DNA from 2 places in the Paenibacillus sp. NMA1017 genome. Region 2 is predicted to be linked to the other one. Evidence: riboswitches for the same ligand, from Rfam matches in the RefSeq annotation. Region 2 holds a riboswitch; the other holds the start of a gene.
The links. A riboswitch is a leader RNA that binds a small molecule or an ion and turns the genes downstream of it on or off. The one in region 2 is predicted to bind ZMP and ZTP.
Positions count from the first base shown of each region.

Region 1: linked by a shared signal. The riboswitch ahead of AC5ELV_RS18850 (bifunctional 5,10-methylenetetrahydrofolate dehydrogenase/5,10-methenyltetrahydrofolate cyclohydrolase) and the one ahead of AC5ELV_RS11515 (TIGR01440 family protein) in region 2 are both predicted to bind ZMP and ZTP.

Region 1 covers NZ_JBZXYR010000008.1:90,490-105,399, forward strand. Annotated here, with positions in the region: gene AC5ELV_RS18790 (M20 family metallopeptidase) at 1-166, opposite strand, end outside; gene AC5ELV_RS18795 (MetQ/NlpA family ABC transporter substrate-binding protein) at 231-1,118, opposite strand; gene AC5ELV_RS18800 (methionine ABC transporter permease) at 1,162-1,824, opposite strand; gene AC5ELV_RS18805 (methionine ABC transporter ATP-binding protein) at 1,814-2,839, opposite strand; gene AC5ELV_RS18810 (Gfo/Idh/MocA family protein) at 3,165-4,166, opposite strand; gene AC5ELV_RS18815 (deoxynucleoside kinase) at 4,364-5,005, opposite strand; gene AC5ELV_RS18820 (deoxynucleoside kinase) at 5,005-5,625, opposite strand; gene AC5ELV_RS18825 (response regulator transcription factor) at 5,771-6,370, opposite strand; gene AC5ELV_RS18830 (sensor histidine kinase) at 6,367-7,500, opposite strand; gene AC5ELV_RS18835 (hypothetical protein) at 7,672-8,169, opposite strand; gene AC5ELV_RS18840 (PadR family transcriptional regulator) at 8,147-8,692, opposite strand; gene desA (Delta(5) desaturase DesA) at 8,980-10,041, opposite strand; ZMP/ZTP riboswitch at 10,255-10,339, shown strand; gene AC5ELV_RS18850 (bifunctional 5,10-methylenetetrahydrofolate dehydrogenase/5,10-methenyltetrahydrofolate cyclohydrolase) at 10,453-11,319, shown strand; gene AC5ELV_RS18855 (cyclodeaminase/cyclohydrolase family protein) at 11,316-11,951, shown strand; gene AC5ELV_RS18860 (phosphotransferase) at 12,196-13,179, opposite strand; gene AC5ELV_RS18865 (ABC transporter substrate-binding protein) at 13,372-14,361, opposite strand; gene AC5ELV_RS18870 (winged helix-turn-helix transcriptional regulator) at 14,555-14,910, opposite strand, start outside.
Region 2 covers NZ_JBZXYR010000003.1:568,620-583,529, forward strand. Annotated here, with positions in the region: gene AC5ELV_RS11500 (L-threonylcarbamoyladenylate synthase) at 1-484, shown strand, start outside; gene AC5ELV_RS11505 (manganese efflux pump MntP) at 626-1,186, shown strand; gene AC5ELV_RS11510 (low molecular weight protein arginine phosphatase) at 1,249-1,833, shown strand; ZMP/ZTP riboswitch at 1,912-1,993, shown strand; gene AC5ELV_RS11515 (TIGR01440 family protein) at 2,215-2,802, shown strand; gene glyA (serine hydroxymethyltransferase) at 2,924-4,174, shown strand; gene AC5ELV_RS11525 (carbohydrate ABC transporter permease) at 4,351-5,232, shown strand; gene AC5ELV_RS11530 (carbohydrate ABC transporter permease) at 5,232-6,068, shown strand; gene AC5ELV_RS11535 (ABC transporter substrate-binding protein) at 6,084-7,349, shown strand; gene upp (uracil phosphoribosyltransferase) at 7,704-8,333, shown strand; gene wecB (non-hydrolyzing UDP-N-acetylglucosamine 2-epimerase) at 8,443-9,612, shown strand; gene AC5ELV_RS11550 (AtpZ/AtpI family protein) at 9,784-10,038, shown strand; gene AC5ELV_RS11555 (ATP synthase subunit I) at 10,031-10,411, shown strand; gene atpB (F0F1 ATP synthase subunit A) at 10,441-11,265, shown strand; gene atpE (F0F1 ATP synthase subunit C) at 11,370-11,594, shown strand; gene atpF (F0F1 ATP synthase subunit B) at 11,704-12,192, shown strand; gene AC5ELV_RS11575 (F0F1 ATP synthase subunit delta) at 12,189-12,734, shown strand; gene atpA (F0F1 ATP synthase subunit alpha) at 12,754-14,268, shown strand; gene atpG (ATP synthase F1 subunit gamma) at 14,483-14,910, shown strand, end outside.

The sequences.
Region 1 (14,910 bases), on a different contig from region 2:
CTTGCTCCAGAATACCCGTCAGTACCTGCGAAGCTTGAAATTCCTGATTGCCGATTTCAGGATTAGCATGAATAAACCGGCTCGTTTCCGTGTAAAGCTGACGAGACTCTTCAATCTTCTCAATAATCCGCTGTCTATGCGTATCGACCGTATTCGTTGTACTCATCACAATCTCTCCTCGTTTCGAAAATAGATTAGTATGCTCCCAACCCTACTTCTGCTCAACATTCTTATTTCTTTTGTGCTTTAACATCTGCTACCAGCTTATCCAATGTGGTCTGTAGCTCTTCGGCAGACTGGTCTACCACGACGTTAGCTCCTTTGGAATCCTGTTTTACCGCCTCGGCTACATCAGCATCATGGTACAAATCCACAATCGTTTTGTAAGTCGCATTATCCTTATCCTCCGCACGGGCAGCAAACACGTTCACATATGGCTTCGCTTCTTCGCTGCTTGCATCATCCTTGTAGATGGCTCCATCCAGCTTGAGCCCGGCGTCCGTAGCAACACCGCTGTTCACAGCTGAGGCAGCTACATCAGATAAGACGCGCGGCGTCTGTTGGGCAACAACAGGGACAATGTCCAGCTTTTTAGGATTACCTTCTATTTCATCCGTGGTCGGATACAGGCCTGCATCCTGCTTCAGCTTAATCAGCCCGGCAGATTGGAGCAGTTTTAAAGCCCGTCCCTGATTGGAGGGATCATCCGGTATAGCAATTTTGGAGCCGTCAGGAATATCCGATACGTTTTTGAATTTTTCAGAGTACAGTGCCATCGGAGCGATAATCGTTGCACCAATAGGGACGATATTCACATCATTTTCTACATTAAACTGACTGAGAAAGGCCAAATGTTGAAAGGAATTCAAATCCACCTCTTTATTGGCGAGCGCCTTATTGGGTAATGTATAATCCGAGAAACTGATCAGCTCAATTTCAATATTTTTAGCCTCTGCTTTCTTCTTGAGTACATCCCAATACGTGTCCTCAGATCCTGAAACCCCGATTTTAACATGTACTTTTCCATTTTCATTTGAGCCCGATCCGTTAGCTGAGCAAGCAGATAGAACCGCTACACTAAGAATAGCTAGTAAACCCAAGCGAAATATTTTTTTCATTTTCATTTCCCCTTTAATCGTTATGTATAATACTCTGTTCCCATTAGCGCCGTAGAAATTTACGAGACAAGTAGTTCCCCGCATATTGGGCGATCTGTACAAAAATAATCAGCAAAACAATCGTGACAATCATGACCGAGGTATCAAATCGTTGATAACCATAAGTCATTGCCAGGTTCCCAAGGCCACCTCCTCCCACCGTACCAGCCATGGCAGAGAAATCAATCAAGGCTACGGTAATAAACGTCAACCCAAGAATCAAAGGTCCCAGCGCTTCCCGAATCAACACACCCGTGATGATCTGAAATGGAGTCGCTCCCAGCGCCTTGGCAGCTTCTATCATGCCTGGATCTATGGAGACCAGATTATTTTCCACAATTCTCGCTACAGCAAAGGCCGCTACAATAGTCATTGGGAAAATTGCCGCCGAGGTTCCAATCGTGGTCCCCATGATTAAACGCGTAAAGGGGCTAATCGCCACTAAAAAAATGATAAATGGAATCGGGCGGATAATATTAATCAGCAGGTTTAGAAACAGAAACACAAATTTGTTTTCAAACAAGCTCCCTTTACGTGTCACATACAGCAGTAAACCAATCATAAGTCCTAGAATAGTGGCAAAAAACAGCGTGACAACGACCATCAAAAGCGTTTCACCCGTAGCCTCCACTATCTTGAGCCAAAACGTATCCCAATTAACTCTCATGATCGACGACCTCCCTGACTTCCACCGTCGTTCGCAGTTCTTCCACGACCTTGTTAACCTCGTCTTCAGCACCGATTAACTCGACAATTAAACTTCCGAACAGCGCTCCCTGTAGTTCATTAATACTTCCATATACAATGTTATAATCCAGATTATGCTTCCGTGTCGCTCTAGAAAGCACTGGTTCACTGGTCGCTCCACCCCGAAAAACAAGTCTGTACAATCGGCCAGCGTGATGCTCCCGAATCTTGCTCAGTAGTTTGGGTGAGAGCTGATCATTCAGTACAGAGCGAATAAAATTTTTCGTCGTCTTCGTCTGTGGATTGGCAAATACATCGAACACACTGCCCTGCTCAATCACCCTACCGTTCTCCATCACTGCCACACGGTCACAAATACTGCGAATCACGTTCATTTCATGGGTGATGAGCAAGATTGTAATCTGGTACTTCTCATTCACTTTTTTCAGCAGCCTCAATATGTCTTCTGTCGTTTCCGGATCGAGTGCTGAGGTCGCTTCATCACAGATGAGAATATCAGGCGAATTCGCCAGTGCTCTGGCAATGCCGACCCGCTGCTTTTGTCCGCCAGATAGCTGCTCTGGATAGGAATCCGCTTTGTCCTCCAATCCAACAAATTGAAGCAATTCTTTAACACGAGCATCTATCTGTGCTTTGGGCAATTTAGCCAGCTTTAGCGGATAAGCCAGATTCCCATATACAGTACGAGAGTTAAACAAATTAAAGGTCTGAAATACCATCCCAATCCGCCTTCTTAAATTTCTTAGTTCCTTGGGTCGTATCTGAGTAACATCCTGATCATTAACGATAATCCGTCCCTCTGAGGGGCGTTCCAGTAAATTGACAAGCCGCAGCAGCGTACTTTTACCTGCACCGCTAAAGCCAATCACGCCGAAAATCTCTCCCTTTTCAACCGATAACGAAACCTCTTCGAGTGCATTTACTTTACGATTGGGTAAGGTAAATATTTTGCTAACTTGTTCAAACTTTATCAAACTGCTTCCTCCTTACGTCTACAATGTATGTATTCCTCCATCCCTTTTTAGTAATCCGGTGGATTTAATCGGATTTATGTCCTAAAAAAAACTCCCTAATCTTCGTTTGACCGAAGGTGGGATTATTTAACTGCATATTGCATTGTTAACACCTTAAGACAAGAAGGAGAATCTGTCAATAAAAAATGAATATAGCCTTCTGACTCCTGTCATCACAATTGCTTACACTTTTAGGGCTACAAAGCCAAATAAGGCTAACCGTATATTTGCAAAGTTTGCAAAATCGGCAGCCCTTTGTGCATTGCAATTTCGATCATTCCACTGACTAATGTGCAGAAGTATTTTTCAAATCTGCTTCATAACGAAGGCCGAATTGTTGTCTTGCCTCCTCCATCACTTCAGCGACTGTAAGTGAACACTCCAAGGAGTTAATGGAACTGTTACGTTCACCACTCTTGATCAGATCTATAAATTCCTGAATTTCATAATACATGGGCTCACGCGTCTGAGCTTTGGTCAGATCCTCAATCGTGCCGTCCCGATAATGAATTTTCACCTCATAGGGCTGACTGATTTTGTCGATCACCATCGTTCCATTCTCACCCTGAATTTCAGCAGGCAGATAGGAATCTGTAATTTTGGAATACATGACGGTAGCATCCATATCCGGATACTTCATCACGATACTACCCTCGCCATCGACACCAGAGGATAAAAGTACACCAACCGCCCGAACCTCCTCAGGTTTGCCGAACAAAGTCACCATAGGATACAAACAATACACGCCAAGGTCCATCAAGGAACCATTAGAAAAGGCCGGATTAAACGCATTCAATACCTTACCTTGCTTAAAAGCATCAAAGCGTGAGGAGTATTGACAGTAGCTTGCAAAATAACGCCGAACCCGGCCTATTTTATACATATGATCCTTTATTATTTTAAAGTTAGGCATAAGTGTGGATTTAACGGCCTCCATCAGCAGAACATCGTTGTTGCGCGCGGCTTCGATCATGCTCTTCACCTCTGCTGCATTAGACGCAAAAGGTTTCTCACACAACACGTGCTTTCCGTGATTCATACATAAGATCGCCTGCTCCGCATGTAAGGAATTGGGGCTGGCAATATATACGGCATCGACCTGATCACTTGCGGCCATTTGCGCCAGGTCTGTAAAAACCTCCGGCTGGCTGTTATATTTGTCAGCAAAAGCTTTGCCCTTATCCTCTGTGCGTGAGTATACCGCCGTCAGGGAAAATTCGTCCGTCTCCATCGCAGCTTGAATAAACCTCTCTGTTATCCAGTTGGTTCCAACAATACCAAAACGCATCACAGTATCCCATCCTTCCCGTGAGTCATTACAATTCATATGTACCTATTCTCGCATTCCAGCCTAATCTTGTCCACTATACCGTTAGTCATATCTCGTGCTTCAACATGTTCATTCGACAAAAAAAGACTGCGGTCTATCAGCTTAATTTATACTGATTGTACCACAGTCCCTGTTATTTATTTGGGGTTATATCTCTATTTTTTTGATATCACTTTTCCTACTTCTTCCAAAATGGTATCCATGGAAGCAGGGTCGTGTACATCATACTCATCAATGTTCAGACGCAGTACAGGACAGGCATCAAATTCGTTAATCCAATTGGAATATCTGCGATGCATTTGCTCCCAATAAGAACGCTCGGTCTGGATCTCCATCTCACGGCCGCGCTCCTCAATCCGACTCAGTATGGAGGGCAAGCTGCCTTCCAAATAGATCAACACATCAGGATGCGGGAAAAACGGTGTCATCACCATCGCCTCAAACAGGCTAGTATACGTTTCATAATCGGTAGGATTCATCGTTCCCTGATCGGCATGCATTTTCGCAAAAATGCCTGTGTCCTCATAAATAGAACGATCCTGCACAAAGCCTCCACCAGACAGGAAAATATTCTTTTGTTCCTTGAAACGTTCCGCGAGAAAATAAATTTGCAAATGAAAGCTCCATCTCTCGAAATCGTGATAAAACTTCTCCAGATAGGGATTATGATCGACCTGTTCCAAAGAGGTTTTAAATCCAAGGCGTCCGGCCAAAGCACCGGTCAGCGTGGATTTACCTACACCCACTGTGCCCGCTACCGTAATCAGGGCATTCGCAGGAATGTTGTAATTATTCACTATATAAGCTCCTTTACATCGGAAACAATTTGTTTAAATTGTGCCTGATTTTCTACAAAATCAATTTCATTCCCGTTCACGGTCAATATACGAGGGGAAGGGGACTGTTCAGCGAGAAACTGCATGCCTTTATCATAATCTATGATCAATTGCTCCAGATAGGCGGGGTCCATCTCCTGTTCAAAAGAGCGCGCACGCTTGCGAATTCTCCCCAGCAAGGTATCCAAATCTGCTTTGATATAAATGATAATGTCCGGCTTAGGCATATCATCTGTGAGCAAATGATAGATTTGACGATATTTTTCGAGCTTCACACCCTTAAGCGTACGTTCTGCAAAAATCAAATTCTTGTAGATATGGTAATCAGAAATAACGGGCTGAGCTTTCTCGATATATTGCAGACCGGTATCCTCCAACTGCTTATACCGATTGCAGAGAAAAAACATTTCCAGCTGAAAACTCCACTCATCTATATTTTGATAAAATTTATCGAGAAATGGGTTCTCCTCAACAATCTCTTTGATTATCGGCAAATGTAGCTCGGTTGAAAGCATCGAAGCTAACGTCGTTTTACCTGCTCCGATGGGCCCTTCAACGGCTATAAATGGGGCTTGTTTCATGCGGTTCTGCTCCTCCTTGTACTCCAGTCCATCCTGTGGACAACTATCCTATTGTATCACAAGGTAGTACGCTAAAGGCATACCAAATCTATGGATAAAACAAAAAAACAGAGCGCTATATTTTGCTTCATAGCGTCCCTGTTTCTCATTTAAACCAACCTTTTTCATTAAAACGTGTGATCGCCTCAATCCGGTTACTGACACCCAGCTTATCAAGAATGACTGAAATATAATTGCGCACCGTCCCTGTCGTTAAATACAGTTCCCCAGCAATCTCTTTTGTGTTCTTTCCGTCAGCAATGAGCGCCAAAACGGTCTTTTCACGCTCTGTTAGCGGGTTGACTTCGGCGTAAGCATCATCGACCAGTTCCGGGGCATAAATACGCCGACCTGCCATAATACTGCGAATAGAGGAAGCCAGCTCTTCACTGGGACTGTCCTTGAGCAGATAACCGTGTGTCCCCGCCTTGATCGCTCGTTCAAAATACCCGGGGCGGGCAAACGTAGTTAAAATCAACACCTTGCAGTTCAAGCCTTTGAGTTCCTCAGCCGCATCTAATCCACTCTTTATCGGCATTTCGATGTCCATAATGCATATATCGGGCTGATGCAGCTTCACCAGTTCTAAAGCTTCTTCCCCGTTGCTTGCTTTTCCGACTACTTTCATGTCCTCTTCCAAGTCCAGCAGGGAAGCTAGAGCACCCAGCAGCATACGCTGGTCCTCCGCGATAACAATTCGAATCATGGCCCCACCTCCTCGTTCGGCTTTTCAGGGATATTGGGCACTTTAATGACCAAGGTCGTTCCCTGATCTGAACGCAGCTCCATACATCCGTTCACGAATTCGAGCCTTTCCTTCATACCTTGCAGGCCATTTCCACGAAGGGTTCCATGTTCTCTCGTAATACCGACTCCATTATCCTGAATCCGAAGAGTTAATTCCTTACGAGACGGCTCAATCGTGATGGAACAAGCGGTGGCTCCACTGTGCTTAACCACATTTGTCACCGCTTCCTTCATACACATACTAAGTACATTTTCATTCATTAATGATGTATGTTCCAGCTTCGGGTCGCCCTTCAAGGCCAATTCAATGTGAGCAGCCTTTAAAATCTGCCGAATACGTAGCAGTTCATCCTCTAGTCGCATGCCGCGCATTTGAGTAACCATTTCCCGTACCTCTTTTAACGCACTTCTCGCCGTGAGACGAACATCGTTAATTTCGACATGAGCCCGCTCCGGGTACTGATCCATCAGTTTGCCCGCCAAATCGCTCTTCAGCCCGATGAGTGACAGCTTCTGACCTAAGGTATCATGCAGATCACGCGCAATTCTTTGCCGTTCCTCCAGCTTAATCAATTCCGATATTTTCTTATTGGCATCCTCTAATTGGACTTGGAGCCGATCGCTTTTGTTGCGATTAAAATTCGTAATCGGAAGGAGAATCACACCGATCAGATTGAGCAGGATAAAAGGAATCTGTTTAATAAATACGGGATTCTCAGAAACAAAACCATAGTTGATCAATCCAATCGTAATAACCATTAAAATAATATACAGCGTCGTAAATGCAGCCTTACTTTTAATATTACCGATCAGATAGGCGATAAATATCGAAAAATACATATAACTGAACAGCAGTGTCATGGTAATCGATATGGCAATCTGTACACTGGTCCAAAAATATATGAGCCAGCCTTTCGACACAAAAGCCAGTACATAACAAGCAAAAAACACCAAAATAATAGCAGTACCCAGAATAATATGACTTGTAGATGAAGAGCTAAAATAGTAAAAGGGCAGGATATAAAAGACGACCCACACATAAGGGCTAAGTCCCGTATTTTTTTGGAATATCTGATACCATTTTTGCATCCTGCCCACCCTCTTCTACTTCACATGACTTATATCCCTTATCTTATCATACCACTGGTCTCGTCTGCTTGAAAGCACCAAAGGTGAAGCCTTTCCTGGGGGTGTACCCACTGCACCAGATCGCGCTTTGAAATAGGACTGGTCTATATTTCTGATCAGCTCGTTCATGAATTATACATACCTGACGTTATTAAATTTCTTTTCTATATCTTCAGCAAATTTTCCGCCCTCATCGGCTAAATGTTTTCTCATAAAGAATCCACCAAAACCATTTATCCATGCTGCAAAAGCCAGTAGCCGAGATGGAAAGTCCGCTCCAATCGTACAACTAAATTCGCAAGAGTTGTTATCAATAGGCGTGATCTTCATTTCCCATGGAACTCCAACAATGGCGGGTATCCATCGCCATATATATGCTTCAGTCTTGTCAGAGTAGAAACGTAAATGATCCTCTGCGTGCTCTTTTAATTGATAGTGCTGAACAATCATCTCATTCCCCATATTTTCCACATTAACCATATGGAATTCACCATTTTCAAAATAACTGCCCATTGCCTTGTGAGCTTTTGAAAATGATTCATATTCAGCTGGAGTCATCTCAGTTACCCATTTGTACAAATCCACATTTTTAGCTGCAATCTGCAATTTAAATTTCTTTGTTATTCTCATCTTCATTATCCTTCTTTCCTGTAATTTTTCTTGTGAGTTCATCGTGCCAATTCATAATCATCTGAAAATATTCTTTGCCAAACATCAACGTCGCGTGCTCATATACACCCATCTGATGAACGTGCTTCTCTTCTATCAAGGCAAGCTTGTTATATTCACAGGCAACAGTAGTTTGAAAGCTGGCAATCAATCGAACAACCTCAAGCTCGTCAAGATATTTATAGAAGAAAAGCTTATTTAAATACTCATAATTAAAGGGGGAAAAAGTACATGGTGTTTTTAACCATTCTATAAATTCACTCTTTCCTTTTTCCGTGATACCATATGATTTTTTGAATCTGCCTTCCTCTACCACTTCTTCATACGTGATAAGCTCCCCCTTTTCCATTTTTTTCAGCATAGGATATATGCTTCCGAAGCTGGCATCAATAAAGTTGGAAGTACTTATCGTCATCTTCTGCTTGATTTCATATCCTGTCATATCCTTTTCGCAGAGGAACCCAAGTATTACATAAATCAACATAAAATCTATTCCTTCTTTCCTGGCATAGTGAATTATTCTTCTGAAATCAAAGGGAACTTATCTCTGTTTACATGTAGCTAAGTTATATATATATAATCGAAATATATCGTTTCGATATATAGAATGTATAGGTTGACGATCGATTTGTCAATAGCGCTTGCTAAAACAAAAAATGAAAGTACTGCATTTTCAATATATACAAAAAAATCCAAAAGGATGTTATCCCTTTAGATTTCTCAAAGTAAACTGTAATTTTTCAACATCTCTTCAGAAGAGTTTTGTACAAGTTATTTACTTTCTGTTCCTACGACAGGTGTAGGGATGGGTTTCGTAACTGCAATACGTTTGCTGAGGAGCGGCTTCACTTGTTTAAAGGTCAAAAAGGTTTTCGTATTTTCATCCCAAAGTCGGAACTTCAAAGATTGCAGACTGCTACTCACTGTGATCGTGGTCGCCTTTTGAAGTAACGGTGTCGCTTCATGTGCTTTCTCCAAATTGTAATTTGGCACTTTAGGACTCAAGTGATGAACGTGATGAAATCCGATATTGCCCGTAATCCATTGCAATACTTTAGGAAGCTTGTAGTAAGAACTGCCTTCTACGGCTGCATTAATATAGCTCCACTCTTCATCATGCTCAAAATAAGAATCCTCAAACTGATGTTGTACGTAAAACAACCAGATACCGAGCGCACCCGATACAAAAAAGATAGGTACCTGTACTAAAACAAATGCTTGCCAGCCGATGGCCCAGCACAACAGTGCATACAATAAAACTAGAGATATATTCGTTACATGCGTATTTATTCTTTCCTTACGTTTCGCCGTTTTTGTATTAAAGCGATAGGAAATCAAAAAAGTGTAGATCGGACCGAGTCCGAACATACCCCATGGACTCCGGTATATACGATAAGCTAGTCGTGTCCATGCAGAAGCTTCTACATACTCTTCCACCGTAAGCACCCACATATCACCTGTACCTCGTTTGTCCAAATTACTGCTGGTTGCATGGTGGATCGCGTGGCTATTTTTCCATTGGTCATACGGGCAAAGTGTAATAACACCTGTAATTGTGCCCACAATGTCATTCAGCCTGCGGCTTTTGAAGAACGATTGATGACCGCAATCATGAAAAATGATAAACGTTCGTATAACAAACCCGGAAGCAATAATAGTAAGCGGAAGGGTCAGCCAATACGATACCGACAGACTGAGATAGGCGGCATACCATAATAAAATCAGTGGACCCAAGGTGTTAATGAGTTGCAGAACGCTGGATTTCGTGTTTATCTTCTCGTAGGGAGCCATATTTTTTTTCAATTGGGCTAATGGGAGTTGTGTCATACTCATTATGATCCTCCTTTAAAATGACGCCTATACCTTGATTCTGTTAGGCGTACATGTTGATCTAATCTCAGTATAAGGAGAACGCTGTAGGCGCTGTAGTCATAAACGTCAGTTCGTGTATATGACATTTGTCATATAGACAAGTAACATAACCCGTTTTCCAAATGTTCGCGGGTTTCTTTTCTGATGATTGTTTGTTAAAATATAAGGTATAATAACGCTGTATGTGACTGGCGAAGTCAGTGGAATGAACCACGAGGGAGCATACAAAAAAAGCGTACCGTTCGCCTGGGAGAAGTATTTGCAGAGGATTCGTCTGTCTTGACGACCTTGTGCAAATACTTTTTTTCGTTTTACAAGACCATGACACCCTGTTGATTTCATTATGCGATAAATTCAGAGGAGGCTCGGACTATGGCTATTATCATGAAATCCAAAGAAGCAGCTGAGCAAGTATATGCAACGATCCGTTCACAGGTAGAAGAAATGAAGCAGCAAGGACACCGTCCCCATCTGGCAACCCTATTGGTAGAAGGCGATCCGGCATCTGCATACTATGCACGGACCAAGCAAAAAATAGCAGAGAAGCTGGGCATCTCATTTCATCTCCATACGTTTGATCGTCATGTTAGCGAAACCGAGCTACTGCACCTGATCGGCAGCCTGAACGATGCATCCCATGTACATGGCATTATGCTGGAACTGCCGCTTCCCCAACATCTTTCCGCCTCCGTTATTAAACAATCCATCGCCCCCTACAAGGATATTGATGGAATTACACCTGATAACAAGCTGGCTACCGTAACAGGTGACGCCGGACTATATCCCGCAACACCTCAAGCCTGTATCGAGCTACTTAAGCATTACGGTCACACATTGGCAGGCAAAAATGTTACACTCGTGGGCATCGGACAGACAGTGGGACTTCCCCTTTTCCACATGTTGCAAAGAGAAAATGCCACCGTTACCGCCTGTCATGCAGGTACACGTGATATTGCAGAGCATCTAAGCCATGCAGACATTGCCTTCGTCGCAGTCGGATGCCCTGATGTGATTACACAGGATATGGTTCATCCCGGTCTGATTTTAGTAGATGCGGGAATTAATGAGACGCTAGAGGGAAAAATAGTGGGAGATGCCGCTTTAGACGTTGGGGAAAAGGTGCATGCCATTTCTCCGGTTCCCGGCGGTGTGGGCACCTTAACGACTGCGATTTTGTACAAAAATCTGCTCAAAGCAATTCATCTGCAACACTACTCCAGAGAGGTGGTCTATTCATGAGTGAACTGTCGTGGAATCATTCCATCGGACATTTTCTGAAAGAAGCTGCAAGTGCAGCGCCTACCCCCGGCGGAGGAAGTGTATCCGCACTGTCTGCGGCCCTAGGCGCGGCTATGACCTCCATGACCGCCAACCTTTCACAAGGAGAAAAATACGCGCACATCCATGAACAAATCACGAACGTCATTAGCAGCATGGAAAGATTGTCTACACATTGTGAGGAATTAATGGTCGCAGACATCCAATCCTTTGAACAGTACATGACCGCGCTGCGTTTGCCCAAGGAAACAGACGAAGAAAAGCGCTATCGTACTCATTCCTTACAGACAGCGGTGATCGCTGCCATTGAGGTACCCATGCGCCTGCTGGAAGTATGCCGAGACGGATTGTCGCAAGCGTATAACATTGTGGAAATGTCCAATAAAAATGTGATTTCGGATCTCGGCATCGGCGCGATTCTGTTCGAAGCCGCCGCTCAATCTGCCCTGCTTACCGTTGACATTAACCTTGCCTCGTTAAAGGACTTGGATGTCAAACAATCCTACGAGGCCAAAACGGCCGCACTCATCCGTGAAATCGGACAAATTAAAGAGCAAACCTTATTGACCGTGCGCAGTCGAATCGCAAATTAATCTGATTATAGCCGTGTTTAACCTGTTCTAACCAACATATCTGCGTACTTGCAAAAGAAATAGCTAATTGGATACAAAAAGAAGATACTATCAAAATTACGACGAAACAGCAAATAAAAAACCAGTCCAAACATGATTCATGATGGACTGGTTTTTTATGCTATATACTGCGTATAAATATGCGATCTCTTATTCGTTTTGGTTGACGCTTATAAATCCATTCTGCTTTCCATCTAGATAACCCCTACATATCTGCTAATAAGTCAGGCAGAACTTTATAATTTCTAGCAAGCCAGTTCATTTCTTTAGCGAATCGGATAGGCACAGAATGTTCGTCCATGTTGGCGTTGATCCACCAAACACTTTCCATATACCACAGCCATTGTAATGATCTTGTTAAACAGCCCTCTACCATCGTATGCTCTTCCCTGTACCCCACCATAAATGCTGAAACAAGGGGAAGTTTTAACTGCTTATCCCAGGCAAAAGACATAACTGCTCGGGCAATATCCAACTGTGGATAGTCATAATCCAATCGGTCAAAATCCAGAATTGCACTGAGCTTATCATCGTTGAATAGAACATTGTCCGCCCAAAGGTCACGATGGGCCCAACCAGGTGAATGTGCATCCATCATCTCGATATGTATCATTTCTGTTGCTTTACGCTGGGTTTCGATATCAGCCAAAAGCTCTTTTTTATCGGCTTCCTCCGCTTGTTTCCATACTGAATCCCAATGGGCTAAACGTTCCTCACGGCTGGAAAGCACAAGTTTCGTGGTACTTTTGCTTCTGAGCGTCCCGTCGTTTAACCAGCGATGCATTTTTCCAGTTGCCTTGCCAAGTTCATATAATTGGTGAATATTAGCCTCTCCTGGTGAGACCAACGTCCCTGAGCAAAATTCCATCACTAGGAAGCGTTCTCTCCGCTCAGATTCCATAAAGACTTGCCCCTCATGATTAAATAACCGTGGACACGCCAGACCAAGCCCATGCAATCTTTCTTGTTGAGAAAACGCTCTCAAAAGATCATCAAAATTATAATCCTTATATCTTTGTTTATTATATTGTTTCAATAAAAAAGTCCCATTGTTCGTGGTGATTTTCCATTTTAGATTTAACCACCCTCGTTGGATGGGAACAGATTCAATTATATTTAAACCGAAGAATTGATGAAATGCTTCCATTAGGTCAACCTGAATGATTTCATTTGTCGAGAATGTTTCCAATAGACTCCCTCCTTGTTAATCTCCGCATTACTACTCTCTTGAAAAAGATTAGAAAGATCACATATTGGCTTATTATACTTCGTATTGTCATTTTTTTGTTATTCAGTTATTCAGTAATCTAACAAAAAAAGCACCTCACCCCGGTCAGCTGTCCGTGTAGTGAAGTGCTTATCCATGTGAATCTCACACCTATTATTTAGCTTTATTCTCTTTTTCTCTTTCGACCAGCATATCTACGATCATATCAATCTGTCCTGTAATAGCGATTGGATCGTAGCGATAGTACGTATCAAAATCGTTAAAGAACACTCTATTGTTCTTCACCGCAGGAAGATTCCCCCACACAGCAGACGACTTCAGTTGTCTGAGTGCGTCACCCTTTTTCTCCGGGTCATACGTAGTCAGGAACATATAATCTGCATCATACTGCGGCAACACCTCCATCGAAAGCTGCACCGTTTGTTCCTTGGAGTTAGCTGTTTTCTTTGGCATGTTCAGTTTGAGCGCATTGTACACGGCTTGTCCGCCGCGACCCGCATTGTCGCCAAAGATCCAAAGTGCGTGCTTGTCCGTCAGCTCATACAGACCGAAAGTTGCCTTTTCGTCAATCACACCTTTAAGACGTGCGCGACCTTCAGCGGCCTTTTTATCAAATGCAGCAATAAATTGCTCAGCCTTCTCCTTTTCCCCGGCGATATCACCGAACAGCTTGACCGTGTCATAGATATTAGTCGTCGTACCGTACGGAATGTACAAGGTAGGTGCGATTTTTGACAAAGCCTCATAATTCGTATCCTTCATAACCACGATCAGATCGGGTTTGAGTTCCAACGTCTTTTCCAAATTGGTCGGATCACCCACCTCTTTGGTTCCTTGTTCCTTCAGCAAATCGGTCAGAAAAGGATTTTGAAACGCAGTTGGCTCTACACCCACCACGTTAGCATCCACGGACAGCAATTCTCCACCGTAAAAATCCGTTACAATGCGCTGTGGCTTGGTCGGAATTTGAATATCCCCTTTAACCGTTTTAAAACTTCTCGTCTCTCCAGTAGAAGCCGACTCTTGCTTATCTCCTGAAGATGAAGCCGGATTACTTCCATTATTATTTCCGCCGCAAGCGCTGATGAATACAGTCAATACAAGTAACATAGCTGTCATCATAAAATACGATTTTCTTTTCAACTGATTAGCCCCCTATATATTGTGCAGATGATCTTCCGATACATATGATAATGATTATCAATATCGCAAGAAATATATCAAGCGTCGTCCTTGCTGTCAACCGAAAAACGAACTTTGCACATTCCTTTTTAATAAACCAAAAGACCTGCCAAAGTGATGGCCAGGTCTTTTTCGTGGAGCCGTCTTCAAAAACCTACACATTGGGGCTAGGTTGCTGAAGACTGCTTTCTGGTGATCGCTGTTTTGTTTTATATTCTTCTCCCCAATCCTTCATCAGGTTAATAATCGGGATCAGCGTTTTTCCGAATTCGGTGAGAGAATATTCAACCTTAGGCGGAACCTGCTGGTATACTTCACGGTGAACGACACCATCCTCTTCCAGCTCGCGCAATTGGAGTGTCAGCATACGCTGGGTGATCCCCGGACAGATCCGCCGAAAATCACTAAATCGCTTAGTCCCATACATGAGATGATATAAAATAATCCCTTTCCATTTACCCCCAATCACGTCCAGCGTGAACTCAACTGGACACGCCTGATCATTTCCAG
Region 2 (14,910 bases):
CATCCTGCGCCCCGGCGGCGTGACGGCTGAGCAGCTCGCTGCGGTTGCTCGCGCCGTCGTGCTGGACCCGGCGTTGGCTGCTACGCCCGGGGAAGACGCAGATAGCCCGGCGCCGCGCTCGCCGGGCATGAAGTACACGCACTACGCGCCGCGAGGCCGCTTGAGCGTGGTACAAGGCCCGTCGTCCGTTGAGGTGACGTGCTGGATTCGCGCCGCGCTGGCGGAGGCTTCCGCGCGTGGGGAGCGCACGGCAGTGCTCGCGTTCGACGAGCATGCCGCCGGTTACGCCGGAGAACGCGTCTACACGCTAGGCAAGCTGGACGCGCTCCATGAGGCAGCGCAGCGCCTGTACGGCGTGCTGCGCCGCTGCGACGAGGACGGCGTCACCTACATTTTGGCGGAATCCTGTCCGCCGAAAGGATTGGGAGACGCCGTCATGAACCGCCTGCTTAAAGCGGCAGGCCACCGAATCGTCCGCTTGTAGCTTCTGTCGAATCAGAGCCTCTTATATTGAATTTTCCTCCCTCCTCGTCTCGGTATTGGGTACTTTCAGTGATGCTTGTACTGATTTGCCCCTTGTCCGCATAACGTGTACAAGAACAGACGGATAATGGAGGGATGGAGTATGCTGGCAGCCTCTGCCCATGCCGGGCAGGTTGTAACGATTCTGATCATGGCGGTAGCGCTAGGAATGGATGCGTTATCGCTGGGCGTAGGGATCGGCATGAAGGGGATACGCCTGCGAGACGTGCTGCGCATCAGTACTGTCATTGGCTTTTTTCACATTCTGATGCCATTGCTGGGAATGTTCACAGGCCATTATATGAGTTCTTTATTAGGTCATGTGACGGCCTACTTCGCAGGGGGACTACTCATCCTTTTGGGCGGGCATATGGTGTATAATTCCTTTAAAGGGGACGGCGTACAGGTATTGGATCATCGTTCGCCTTTAGGCCTTTTGCTGTTTGCACTTGGGGTGAGCGTTGACTCATTTTCTGTAGGAGTGTCACTGGGGATGTTCCAGAGTGATCTGGTGCTGTCCGTTCTGGCGTTTGGTTTTTGCGGGGGAGCAATGGCGATGCTGGGTCTGCTGCTGGGTCGTAAGGTTAGCCGCAATCTAGGAGATTATGGGGAAGCAGTGGGTGGTGCCATTTTGTTGGCATTCGGCTTTATGTTTATGTTTTGATTTTAGCGCAGACAGTGTAAAATACTGTTTATATATTTTTTAACATACGGGGGGTGAAAACGTTGAAGAATATCTTATTTGTATGCACAGGGAATACCTGTCGCAGTCCAATGGCTGAAGGGATGCTGCGTAAGTTGGCTGCTGAGCATGGACTAGAACTGGAAGTGCGTTCTGCGGGAGTGGCAGCGATGGAAGGCACGCCGATATCCCGACATGCAGAGGCGGTTCTACGTGATCACGATATATCCGATCAGATCACCTCAACCCCTTTGAGCGACGGGCTTGCCGGGTGGGCGCATCTGATCTTAACCTTGACGCAAGGACATAAACAGCACGTAATTCAGCGCTTTCCCCAAACGGCGGGCAAAGTATTTACGCTTAAGGAATATGTGGAGAACCGGGATGCGGTGTTGAATGATGTACAAGAGTTGGATGGTTTATATGCTTCACAGCAGTTGATGGCTTCACTCGGACAAGAGCTATCGGCGCAGGAGCGTGAACGAATGATTGAATTACACCAACGGATTCCGGGCTTTGATATTTCAGATCCGTTTGGCGGTTCGCGAGAAGACTACGATGTCACAGCTGCGGAAATCCGTACGGCGCTGCATAAGCTGCTGGACAAGCTAAAGGCTTCTTCCGAATAAAATTGGTATCACTCATCTATTTTGTACGGAATCTGTTGATTTTCGGCGGTTAATCCGTTAAGATAAGGTGGAAAAATGAGAATCCGATGTAACTGGCGACAAAAGTGGGATTAACCACGATGGAGCATTGGATATACGGCCGGTCGCCTGGGCAAAAGAGCAATTCCACATAGGTGTGGACTGCTCTTTTTTCATATACAAGTTATGTCAGGTTTTTAGCTAAGAGTTGATTCCTTCAAAGGTTCTTCCATTTTTTCTGCTCGAAAACTGAAACATCGGCTATAATATAGTCAGATTGTGATCAGGAGAGAGTGTGTGTTGAACTTGGGGCATTAAACCGTGCCTAGTCTCTGAGAGGCTGTTCAACCAAAGGAGGTTCCAATGGTGGAACAATTAGATCATGAGATTTCGCTGGAAGCACAGACTACTTCTGTTGTGCGGGAAATCGCAGAAGCAGCCAGTCTCAAGACTGGTCGCCTGCTGGTTATTGGCGTTAGCACAAGTGAAGTGGCTGGAAGTCGGATTGGTACGGCGGGAGTGCTCGATGTGGCTCAGCAACTGTTGTCTGGAGTAGAGTCCGTTCGCAGGGAGTATGGCTTTGATGTGGCGTTTCAATGCTGTGAGCATTTGAACCGGGCGTTGGTCGTTGAACGGGCTGTGCTGGAGCGATTGGGACTGCTGGAGGTTGCAGCTGTTCCTGTTCGTACAGCAGGAGGCTCTATGGCTACCGTCGCCTATCGTTCTATGAGCGACGCGTGTTTGGCGGCGAACGTGCAGGCTCATGCCGGGATAGACATTGGCGAAACGCTGATTGGCATGCATCTGCGACCCATTGCTGTTCCGTTTCGCCCAAGCCTTCGCTGGATTGGCGAAGCACGTGTGACAGCGGCTTTCACTCGTCCTCCACTTATTGGTGGACAACGGGCAGTGTATAGTCTGGAGCAAGAAGTCGGCGGAAACTGCGATTAGCATTTGGCATGGCGGTATGTTTGTACTAATCTTTTTTTGCAATGATGATGAGATACCCAACAAAGGAGCAGGCGTTTGCTTGTATACCCAACAATTGACTATGGAGAGGGAGTAATCAATCATGATGGAACACCTGCGTAAAAGTGACCCAGCAGTAATGGAAGCAATGGGACTTGAACTGAAACGACAACGCCACAATATCGAGCTAATCGCATCCGAGAACATTGTCAGTGAAGCAGTAATGGAAGCCATGGGCTCCGTGCTGACGAATAAATATGCTGAAGGTTATCCGAGCAAACGCTACTATGGTGGCTGTGAGCATGTAGATATCGTTGAAGACATCGCACGTGACCGCGCAAAAGAACTGTTCGGCGCTGAGCATGCTAACGTGCAGCCTCACTCTGGAGCGCAAGCAAACATGGCGGTGTATCTGGCAGCTCTCAAACCTGGAGATACTGTACTGGGTATGAATCTGGCGCATGGTGGCCATTTAACACACGGAAGTCCGGTTAACGCTTCCGGCTTGTTGTATAACTTTGCTGCTTACGGTGTACGCGAAGACAACTTCCGTATCGACTACGATGAAGTGCGCAAGGCAGCTTTCAAGCATCGTCCTCGTCTGATTGTAGCTGGCGCGAGTGCATATCCGCGTACTATTGATTTTGAAGCTTTTGCTTCCATTGCCAATGATGTAGGTGCTCTGTTTATGGTGGATATGGCACATATCGCAGGTCTTGTGGCAGCGGGAATTCACCCAAGTCCAGTTCCGCATGCCCAATTTGTAACAACAACGACACACAAAACGCTACGTGGTCCGCGTGGGGGTCTGATTCTGACTCGCAAAGCATGGGCGCAAGCGATTGATAAAGCTATTTTCCCTGGTACTCAAGGGGGGCCACTGATGCATGTGATCGCGTCCAAAGCGGTTGCTTTGGGTGAAGCGCTCCAGCCATCGTTCAAGACCTATGCGCAAAACGTAGTTCGCAACGCACAGGTGCTGGCTGAAACACTGTTGGCTGAAGGGATTAACATTGTATCCGGTGGTACGGATAACCATCTGATGCTGTTGGATACGCGCAATTTGAATATCACAGGTAAAGAAGCGGAGCATGTATTGGATTCCGTGGGCATCACAGTCAATAAGAATGCGATTCCTTTTGACCCGACCAGTCCATTCGTAACCAGCGGGATTCGTATTGGTACACCTGCTGCAACATCTCGTGGGATGGATGAAGAGGCTATGGTCAAAATCGGTAAAATCATTGCTGAAACCCTTAAAAACCCGAAAGATGATACTGTATTGTCCAAAGCAAGCCAAGCGGTTGGCGAGTTGACAGACAAGTTCCCGATCTATCCAGGAACTCAATACTAATTCATCCACATTCATAATCTTTATGGTATAGGCTGTTTTCCTTCGTAAACCGGAGGAAAACAGCCTTTTTTTGCTTCCGAACGACTCGAAACTTACATTTTTGGGTAATAAGCGATTACAGTAAGGGTTTATGCGTGCGCGCTTCCTTCATATCTACGACAAAGGAGTGATTTGCATTGAGTCAAAGAAAATCCGCGCAATTATTGCAGCAGCTCGTATTCGTGGGACCGATGGCGTTGTTTTTCGTCTTGATTATGGTCATTCCGTTCCTGCTGGGGCTGTATTATTCCATGACGAACTGGGATGGAGTATCTGAAAATATCCGATGGCTCGGACTAGGGAATTACGTTCATATTTTTAGGGATGATCCAGATTTCCGTAATGCATTCTGGTTTACGGTTCGGTTTACCGTATGTGGTGTCATTCTGACGAACCTGATTGGCTTTTTCCTAGCCTATGCACTTACCAAACCGTTGCGTACCCGTAATGCACTGCGAACTGTATTTTTTATGCCCAATATGATTGGCGGCTTGCTGCTCGGCTTCATCTGGCAATTTATATTTGTACGCGGCTTTTCTGCGGTAGGGGAGGCGACGGGGCTTTCCTTTTTTAAACTGCCGTGGCTGGGTGATGGGCCAACTGCTTTTTGGGGAACGGTCATTGTGTTTGTATGGCAATATGCAGGTTATCTCATGGTTATTTACATATCCTCGTTAAATAATGTCCCGCATGCCCTGATTGAATCGGCTCAAATCGACGGCGGGAGCCGAAGACAGATTTTGCGTCATATTGTAGTGCCGCTTATTATGCCAGCGGTGACCGTCTGCTTGTTCCTGGCGATATCCTGGTCCTTTAAAGTATTTGAATTGAATTTGGCTCTCACCAAGGGAGGACCTTTCAAGTCGACAGAGTCTGTAGCGTTGGACATATATAATGAAGCGTTTACAAATAATCGACTTGGATTGGGGACTGCTAAAGCTATGATTTTCTTTGTGGTCGTTGCGATCATTACCAGCATTCAGGTGCGTCTCACGAAGAAAAAGGAGGTCGAAATGTAATGGGAAAAACGTCAAACTATCGTTTGGGCACATGGGCTGCTGAAATATTGCTTATTGTGATCGGATTGATCTTTCTGGTTCCGTTCTATTTTTTGCTCGTAAACTCCGTTAAATCCTTTGGCGACATTTTGGCCCATTCCGCTTCGTGGCCGACAACCTTCCGTTTTGAAAATTATGCTAACGCCTGGAATAAAATAAACTTTCCCACAGCACTGGGGAATTCACTGATTGTCACGATCGTCAGTAATGCGCTTTTGCTGCTAATCAGCTCGATGGCCGCTTACCAGATGGTTCGGCATGACACTCTTTTTAATCGGTTCCTATTCGGTTTGCTTGTGGCTGCGATGGTAGTTCCCTTTCAATCGATTATGTTGCCGCTTATGGAAGTGTCCAACGTATTGAGCTTGAACAACAGTATAACGGGACTGATCTTATGTTATCTGGGTTTTGGAGCGCCTTTATCCGTTTTTCTTTTTCATGGCTTTATTAAAACGGTACCTATTGAGATCGAGCAGGCGGCAAGGGTGGACGGTTCCTCCCGGTACGGGGTGTTCTTTCGCGTCGTTTGTCCACTGCTGCTGCCTATGTTCGTAACCGTACTTATTTTGAATACCTTATGGATCTGGAATGACTATCTGTTGCCTTCACTCATTTTGAATGATCCTGAGCTGCGTACCATTCCGATTGCAACCTATATGTTGTTTGGTCAGTACACCAAGCAATGGGACTTGGCGCTGCCAGCACTGGTGTTGGGGATCACACCAATTGTTGTGTTTTTTCTGGTGATGCAAAAATACATCGTTTCTGGCATTGCAGCCGGTGCGGTCAAAGGCTGAAGGGAGGGAGAACAGATGAAAAAAACAGCGTTACTTGTCATCTCCTTGATGGTACTGCTCGTATGTACACTTGCAGGTTGTGGAAATACGAAGGCTCAACAGAGTGAGACGAAAACAATACACATTTATCAATTCAAAGTAGAGATTTCGGAACCGCTAAATAAGCTGAAGGCAGAATATGAAAAAACGCACCCTGGCATCAAGCTGGATATCCAATCTGTCGGTGGGGGTACGGACTACGGTGCTTCATTGAAGGCTAAATTCGCATCAGGCGATCAGCCAGACATTTTTACAAATGAGGGCTACCAGGACCGCGATACGTGGTTGGAGTACTTGGAGGATTTGTCGGATCAGCCATGGGTGAAGGATCTGGACGATTTCGCTCGTAAGCCGATGACGGTTAACGGTAAGATTTATGGACAGCCTATGAACCTGGAAGGATTTGGATTTGTTTATAACAAAGATTTGTTCAAAAAAGCGGGCATAACCAAACTGCCTCAGACGATAGATGAACTGGAGGAGGCTGCCAAGCGACTGAAAGCGGCAGGGATTATACCTTTTGCTAACGGGTATGCGGAATGGTGGGTTCTGGGGAACCATTTTATCAATATCCCATTTGCCAGGCAGCCGAACCCGGAAAGTTATATTGAGGATTTAAACAAAGGAACGGCTCGCATCCCCGGTAACCCCGTGTTCGATCAGTGGGTGAAGTTGCTTGACCTGACTTTAAAATATGGGAACCGCAATCCGCTCACGACGGACTACAATACACAAGTGACACTGTTTTCGACAGGTAAGGCTGCTATGATGCACCAGGGGAACTGGACGCAGCCGCAAATGGATGGAATTAATCCTAACTTGAATTTGGGTATTCTTCCTACGCCCATAGACAATGATTCTTCCACTGGAGACAAACTGGCTGTGGGAGTGGCCTCGAACTGGGTAGTCAATAAAAATTCGCCTGTGAAGCAGGAGGCCAAAGAATTCCTCAATTGGTTGGTCACATCAGAAACAGGCAAGCAATATATCACCAAGGAATTTAAGTTTGTCCCCGCCTTCAAAAGTATCACGTCTAGTGACGAGACGACAGGTGATCTAGGTGCAGAAATATCTCGGCATGTGAGGGAAGGCAAGATATGGAGCTGGAACTTCCAACGCTTCCCGAAGGGACTGAATCAGGATTTAAGCAGTAGTATGCAAGCCTATATTGCGGGGGTTATCACGAAGGACGAAATGCTTCAGCAATTTCAGGGGGCATGGGACAATTTGAAGTATAGATAAAAGAATACCGCTGCATGAGGAAGCAAAGGCTATGCTCGGGCAGGAAGTTTAAAGCCGGCAGGCTTTGATGGTCAAGTGCCGTCAGAGCCTTTTAATTTGGTTTTATGTGACGAAAGTCACACGTAAAGCGGTCCTATTAAGTATTTTACATGTCATATCTTTCCCTTGACAAAAGGTTGTGGTGGCAGGTGTTAAATCAATCAAGGGAATGTTATAATAAACAGGATTTACAGGCACGCATTGCATCTGTGCTTATTTGGTTTGTACAAATAGGTTACATAGATCCTTTCGACTCAGGATAGTTCAATATGCTGGCGCGAAAGAACGTGACGATAATACCGGAGGGAATATATTATGGCGAAACTGGTGGTTTGCGATCACCCTTTGATCCAACACAAACTTACATTTATCCGCGATGTGCGGACCAACACCAAGGATTTCCGCGAGCTGGTGGATGAAGTAGCAACATTGATGGCCTATGAAATTACACGGGATATCCCGCTGGAAAGCATTACGGTGCAGACACCGGTTGCTGAGACAGAAGGTAAAGTGATTTCAGGACGTATGCTGGGTCTTATTCCGATTCTGCGTGCAGGCTTGGGTATGTTGGATGGCGTAGTAAAGCTGCTGCCTGCAGCAAAGGTAGGCCATGTGGGACTGTTCCGCGATCCTGAGACGCTGCAACCCGTAGAATACTATACGAAGCTGCCTACAGATGTAACTGAGCGTGAATTGATCGTGATTGATCCGATGCTTGCAACGGGTGGCTCGGCAATTGCGGCGATTGATGTGTTGAAAAAGAGAGGCTGCACTCAAATTAAAATGATGAATCTGATTGCTGCTCCTGAAGGAGTCAAAGCTGTGCAGGATGCGCATCCTGATGTAGACATCTACGTCGCTGCACTGGACGAGCGTCTGGATGATCATGGATACATCATTCCAGGTCTTGGTGACGCGGGAGACCGCTTGTACGGAACCAAGTAGACTGCCTTTGGCGGTTCGGCAAAATCTATGGACGTTATGACAGGTCGTTTTTCTGAATAAGGAAGATCTGTGAAGCGGACATTTATTATGAAAAGGGGTTCAACAGAAAATGTCCAAAATCAAAGTGATGACAATTTTTGGTGTGCGTCCGGAAGCGATTAAGATGGCTCCTCTTATTTTGGAGCTGCAGCGTCACCCGGAGCATATCGAGTCCGTGGTATGCGTTACGGCTCAACATCGCCAGATGCTTGATCAGGTTCTGGAAGTTTTCAATATTCACCCTGACTATGATCTGGACGTAATGAAGGATCGCCAGACACTAAATGAAATATCCATGCGGGTACTTCAAGGTCTGGAACCTGTATTGCGTGAGGCCAAGCCCGATATCGTGTTGGTTCATGGCGATACGCTGACCACTTTCCTCGCCAGCTATGCAGCCTTTATGCAGCAGATTGAAGTAGGGCATGTGGAAGCGGGTTTGCGGACGTGGAACAAGCTTTCTCCATATCCTGAAGAAATGAACCGTCAGCTTACAGGCGTACTGTCTGATCTGCATTTCTCGCCTACTTCTTTATCGGCTGGAAATTTGCGGAAGGAAAATAAGCCTGAATCGCGAATATATGTTACAGGCAATACAGTGACTGACGTATTTCAGTATACGGTTCGCCAGGATTACGAGCACCCTGTACTGGACTGGGCTCAGGGCAAACGCCTGATTCTTATGACAGCACATCGCCGGGAATCCCAAGGGGAACCGCATCGTCAAATTTTTAATGCAGTTAAGCGAATTGCAGATGAGTTTGAGGATATCGCTATTGTTTATCCGGTTCATCCGAGTCCGGCTGTGAAGGAACCTGCATTTGAGATTTTAGGCAACCATCCGCGTATTAAGCTGATTGATCCGCTGGATGTCGTGGATCTTCACAATTTTTATCCACATACACATCTGATCCTTACGGATTCCGGTGGGCTTCAGGAAGAAGCGCCTTCGTTCGGAGTACCTGTTCTGGTGCTGCGTGATACGACTGAAAGACCGGAAGGAATTGAAGCGGGCACCTTGGAACTGGTGGGTACGAGCGAAGAGAACGTGTACAATCGGACCAAGGCACTTTTGACAGACTCAGCATTGTACGATTCTATGAGTCAGGCAGCGAACCCTTACGGCGATGGACAAGCATCAGTAAGAATTGTCAATGCGATTTTGCACCATTATGGTGTGCAATCCGAACGTCCAGAAGAATTTCACACAATGTTCACAAAAGGTGTTCGTCCGATATAATTATTCTTTACAAGGCAAGCATACAGTTAAACTGTACGGTTACCAAGGGATACAGCATTTTAAGATGCTTTGTCGACTGATTTTATACTTTAGGGCACTAAAATATCTCAATTGACAAAGTATCTTATATTTAAGTAAAATGGACTGGAATTGCAGGGGTGACATGGAAAAGTGGTCAAACCTTCCAAGCAAAACAACAACCGAAATAACACCGGAAATGCCTTTAAGGCTATAGGACTGGTGAGCGCTATCGGCATTGATTTGGCTGTATGCACACTGGGTGGTTTCTATGCAGGAAAATGGCTTGATGCCAAGCTTGGTGGCTCCGGAATTTGGATTGGCGTAAGCGTTCTCGCAGGCTTGGTTGTAGGCGCATTAAGTATTGCCCTTGTGATCGGAAAGGTATTGAGGGATAACCATGAATGAGATGACCCGTATGCAAAAAATGTTATGGATCGTAGCGCTTGGTATTATGGCTCTGTGTTTCCTGGTCTCCGCCTTCATGCCCCAACATCGTGACATTGCTCACGGAATCATTCTGGGAACGGGAGTAAGCTGTCTAAATGTGCTGTATATGGCCTACAAAATTCGACAGGTTGCGAGTGCGGCCGCCGGTGAAAGAAAGAAGAGAGTGTTTGGTATTGGCTTTGGCGTTCGATTAGGGACCTCAATTTTGGCAGTGGTGCTGGCAATAGAATTTCCGGCCTATTTCCATGAGATCGCTGTAATGGCAAGCCTGGTGACTGGGCAATTTCTTCTGTTAATTATAGGCATCATATTCGCGCTTCAGGAAAAATGATGGCTCAACTGAGAAAGGGGTGAGAAAACATGTTGCATGAATCACCGATTATCCAATTGGGCGGGTTTAACATTGACTTGTCCGTCATTATTATGCTGGTTGTGACCTGCGCGATTGTATTTGGACTGGCATTTGCTGCAACGCGCAATTTGTCTGTGGACAATCCAAGCAAGCTGCAAAATTTTATGGAATGGGTCGTAGAATTCGTTCAAGGACTGATTACCAGCACGATGGATTTGAAAAAAGGGAAGCCATTCCTCTCTTTGGGGATGACGCTGATCATGTTCATCTTCGTGGGTAATATGCTGGGCTTACCATTCGGGATTGTGACCGAATTTGATAATGCGCAAAGTGCCCAAGTATTTGGACATGAAATCATTCCAGTCAAAGAAGCGTTAGAACAAGCACAGGCGTCTCACCCGGGCGAAGCTGCCCATGTAGGCATCAGCTGGTGGAAATCACCTACTGCAGATGCAGGGGTATCTATTGGACTCGCTTTGATGATCTTTGTCCTGGTTCATTTCCTGGGGATCTTCCGTAATACTAAAGCTTACTTCAAGCATTACGTTCAGCCATTTCCATTCTTTTTGCCAATTAACTTGATTGAGCAGTTCTCAAAACTGTTGACACATGGTATGCGTCTATTCGGTAATATTTTTGCCGGCGAAGTTTTGATCAGTGTTCTGCTGAAATTGACAGCACTTGGTGTAGGAGGCTGGATTGCTTCCGTATTGGGACTCGTTGTTTGGCAAGGATTCAGTATTTTTGTCGGCAGTATTCAAGCGTTCGTCTTCACGATTCTGACGTTTGTATACATTTCGCAGTCCATTGACACGCATGAAGAAGAGCATTAGACAAGCTTGTTTTCCGGTTTTTAGTTAAGTTCAGGAGTACGCTTCGCTCTTAACTGCAAATACATGTACAATACAAATACACATCACTAAGGAGGATTTTTAAAATGGGAGTTTGGGCATATATCGCAGCTGCAATCGCAGTAGGTTTGGGCGCTTTGGGCGCAGGTATTGGTAACGGTCTGATCGTAAGTAAAACAGTTGAAGGTATCGCTCGTCAGCCTGAAGCAAAAGCAACGTTGCAAACGGTAATGTTTATCGGTGTAGGTCTGGTCGAAGCCCTGCCAATCATCGGGGTCGTTCTGGCATTCATTTTCTACGCAGGTGCTTAATTGAATGGAAGCAAGGTTTGGCGGGGAAGGCACAGCCATCCGCGCCTTCTTTGTTCGTTTGAACATGAAAGATCCAGAACCGACGTTCACCGGAAAGGAGTGACTTCAATTGAGTTTAAATTGGACAAGTATCGTTTTCACAATCATTGCATTTTTGATCTTGTACTGGTTACTGACGCGTTATGCATTCGGCCCTCTCTTTTCCGTTATGGAGAAGCGCCGTCAGCTTGTATTACAGCAAATGAATGAAGCGGCACAGACGCGTGAACAGGCTGCTTCTTATGTTGAGGAGCAAAAGCAGGCTCTTCAGCAGGCACGTAAGGAAGCGTACGACATTATTGAGCAGTCAAAACAAACAGGTAACAAACAAGCGGAGCAAATTATTGTTCAGGCTAAAGACGAAGCTGTCCGCCTGAAAGACGAAGCTGTTCGTGAAATCACAAGCGAGCGTAATAAGGCGGTTGCCGAACTGCGCAGCGAAGTGGGTAAAGCTTCGGTACAAATTGCTTCCAAACTGATTCAAAAGGAAATCAAGGAAGACCAAGTCCAGGGAGAGCTTGTCGACCAATACCTTAAAGAGGTAGGAGGCAAAGCATGAGCCGGGATACGGTAGTAGCCAAACGGTATGCGAAAGCTTTGTTTGAAGTGGCAGAGCAGGAACAGACCATTATGGAAACCGAGCAGGAGCTGCGTGCTTTTGTAGAGGCTGTATCGGGGGATGCTGAAATCCGTAAATTCATTAATTCTCCTAACATTACGGAAGCGGTCAAGCTTCAAGTTCTGGCTAACAGTTTTGAAGGCAAGTTATCTGCCTCGCTAATTAACACGATCAAGCTGTTGATTCAGCGTAGTAGAGCAGATTTGTTCGAATCTCTCCTTGCCGGATACCTTGATATTCAGGAATACAAGCTGGGGATTGCTCATGCAAAGGTGTATTCGACTTATGCTTTAAGTGATCAGGAAAAAACAGCGGTAGCCGAGCAATTCGGAGCCCGTGAACATAAAACAATCCGTGTGGAAAATATAGTGGACCCGAGTCTGCTGGGCGGATTGAAAGTGGTTATCGGCGATACACTGTACGACGGCAGTCTGGCCGGCAAGCTGGATCGTCTCGAGAAATCCTTTAACAGACGAGTATAGAAGATAGGGGTGAACACACTTGAGTATCAAACCTGAGGAAATCAGTTCATTGATTAAAAGTCAGATTGAACAATATAAAAATGATATCGAGGTCGTTGAAGTCGGCACTGTTGTTGAAGTCGGCGACGGTATTGCCCGCGTCTACGGACTGGAAAAAGTTATGGCCGGTGAATTGGTTGAATTCGACACTGGCGTATTGGGCTTGGCGCTCAACGTGGAAGAAAGCAATGTCGGTGTTGTTATTTTGGGTCAATTCTCCGACATTCGTGAAGGCGGTCAAGTAAAACGTACAGGTCAAATCATGCAGGTCCCTGTAGGGGAAGCATTGATCGGACGTGTAGTTAATCCACTGGGACAACCAGTAGACGGTAAAGGACCGATTGCTACAACAGAATTCCGTCCGGTTGAAAGTCAGGCTCCAGGCGTTATGGCCCGTAAATCGGTACATGAGCCTATGCAGACGGGGATTAAAGCTATTGATGCGATGGTTCCGATTGGTCGTGGTCAACGTGAGTTGATCATCGGTGACCGTCAAACAGGTAAAACATCTATCGCAATCGATGCAATTTTGAACCAAAAAGGTAACGGCATGAAATGTATTTATGTCGCTATTGGTCAAAAACAATCCACGGTAGCTCAAGTTGTTGAAACATTGCGTCGTCACGGTGCGCTGGAATACACGATTGTCGTTACGGCATCTGCTTCCGAACCATCACCATTGCTGTACATTGCTCCTTACTCTGGCTGCGCCATGGGTGAGTATTTCATGTACAAAGGCGAGCATGTCCTTGTTGTTTATGATGACTTGACTAAACAAGCGTCAGCTTACCGGGAACTGTCCCTCTTGCTACGTCGTCCACCGGGTCGTGAAGCATATCCGGGTGACGTTTTCTATCTTCACTCTCGCTTGCTGGAACGTGCAGCGAAGCTGAATGATGAGTTGGGCGGCGGATCACTTACCGCATTGCCGTTCATCGAGACACAGGCTTCCGACGTTTCTGCATATATTCCAACTAACGTTATTTCCATCACGGATGGACAGATCTTCCTGGAAGCTGACTTGTTCTATGCAGGGCAACGTCCGGCGATCAACGTAGGTATTTCCGTATCTCGTGTAGGTGGTTCAGCTCAGATTAAAGCGATGAAAAAGGTAGCAGGTTCCCTGCGTCTGGATCTTGCTCAATATCGTGAGCTTCAAGCGTTCTCCCAATTCGGGTCCGACTTGGATAAATCCACAAAAGCCCGTCTGGATCGCGGCGCACGCATGATGGAAATTCTGAAACAGGGTGTTAACCAACCGCTTGCTGTAGAGCAACAAGTAGTGAGCTTGTATACTGCTGTAAAAGGCTTCCTTGATGATATCCCTGTAGCGGATGTAAAACGTTTTGAAAAAGACTTCCTGTCTTTCATGGTGTCTGACCATCAGGACGTGCTTCAATCTATCCGCGACACGAAAGACTTGGTTGCTGATAACGAAGCGGCTTTGAAGGCGGCTATCGAGAAATTCAAAAAATCATTTGCCACGTCGGTTTAATATATTGGAATTTACCTGTTTATGATGAAAGATGTCCTAAGGAAGCGTGCCCTCCGGGTTTTGGCTTCCTTGGCATGTTTTATCCTCAATAACAGGCCTTTTAACATATGTCCGGCTGGATTTGAATCTTACGACGTGCTTGGATTTGGTCCAAGCTAAGGGATTGCTTACGAAGTTAGCTTTGGCTTTGCTAGAGCTTAAAGGTGGTGAAATCATGGCAAAAGGTATGCGCGAGATTAAACGTCAGATTAAAAGTGTGCAGAGTACGAAGCAGATCACGAAAGCGATGGAAATGGTCGCTGCATCCAAGCTGAGAAAAGCTCAGGAGAAAGCGGAGTCGGCTCGTCCTTACTCGGAAAAGCTTAAGGAAGTTGTGAGTAGCATTGCTTCTGGAGCGAATAACATCAAGCATCCAATGCTGGAAACGCGTCCGGTTAAAAAGACTGCTTATCTCATCATTACATCTGATCGTGGTCTGGCTGGTGGTTATAACGCCAATATTTTGCGACAGGTTACGCAGACGATTGCTGAACGTCACCGTTCACAGGATGAATTTGTGATTTTCATCATTGGGCGAAAAGGACGGGATTATTTCAGACGTCGTGAATTCCCTATCGCTGAATCGGTAACAGATCTGTCGGA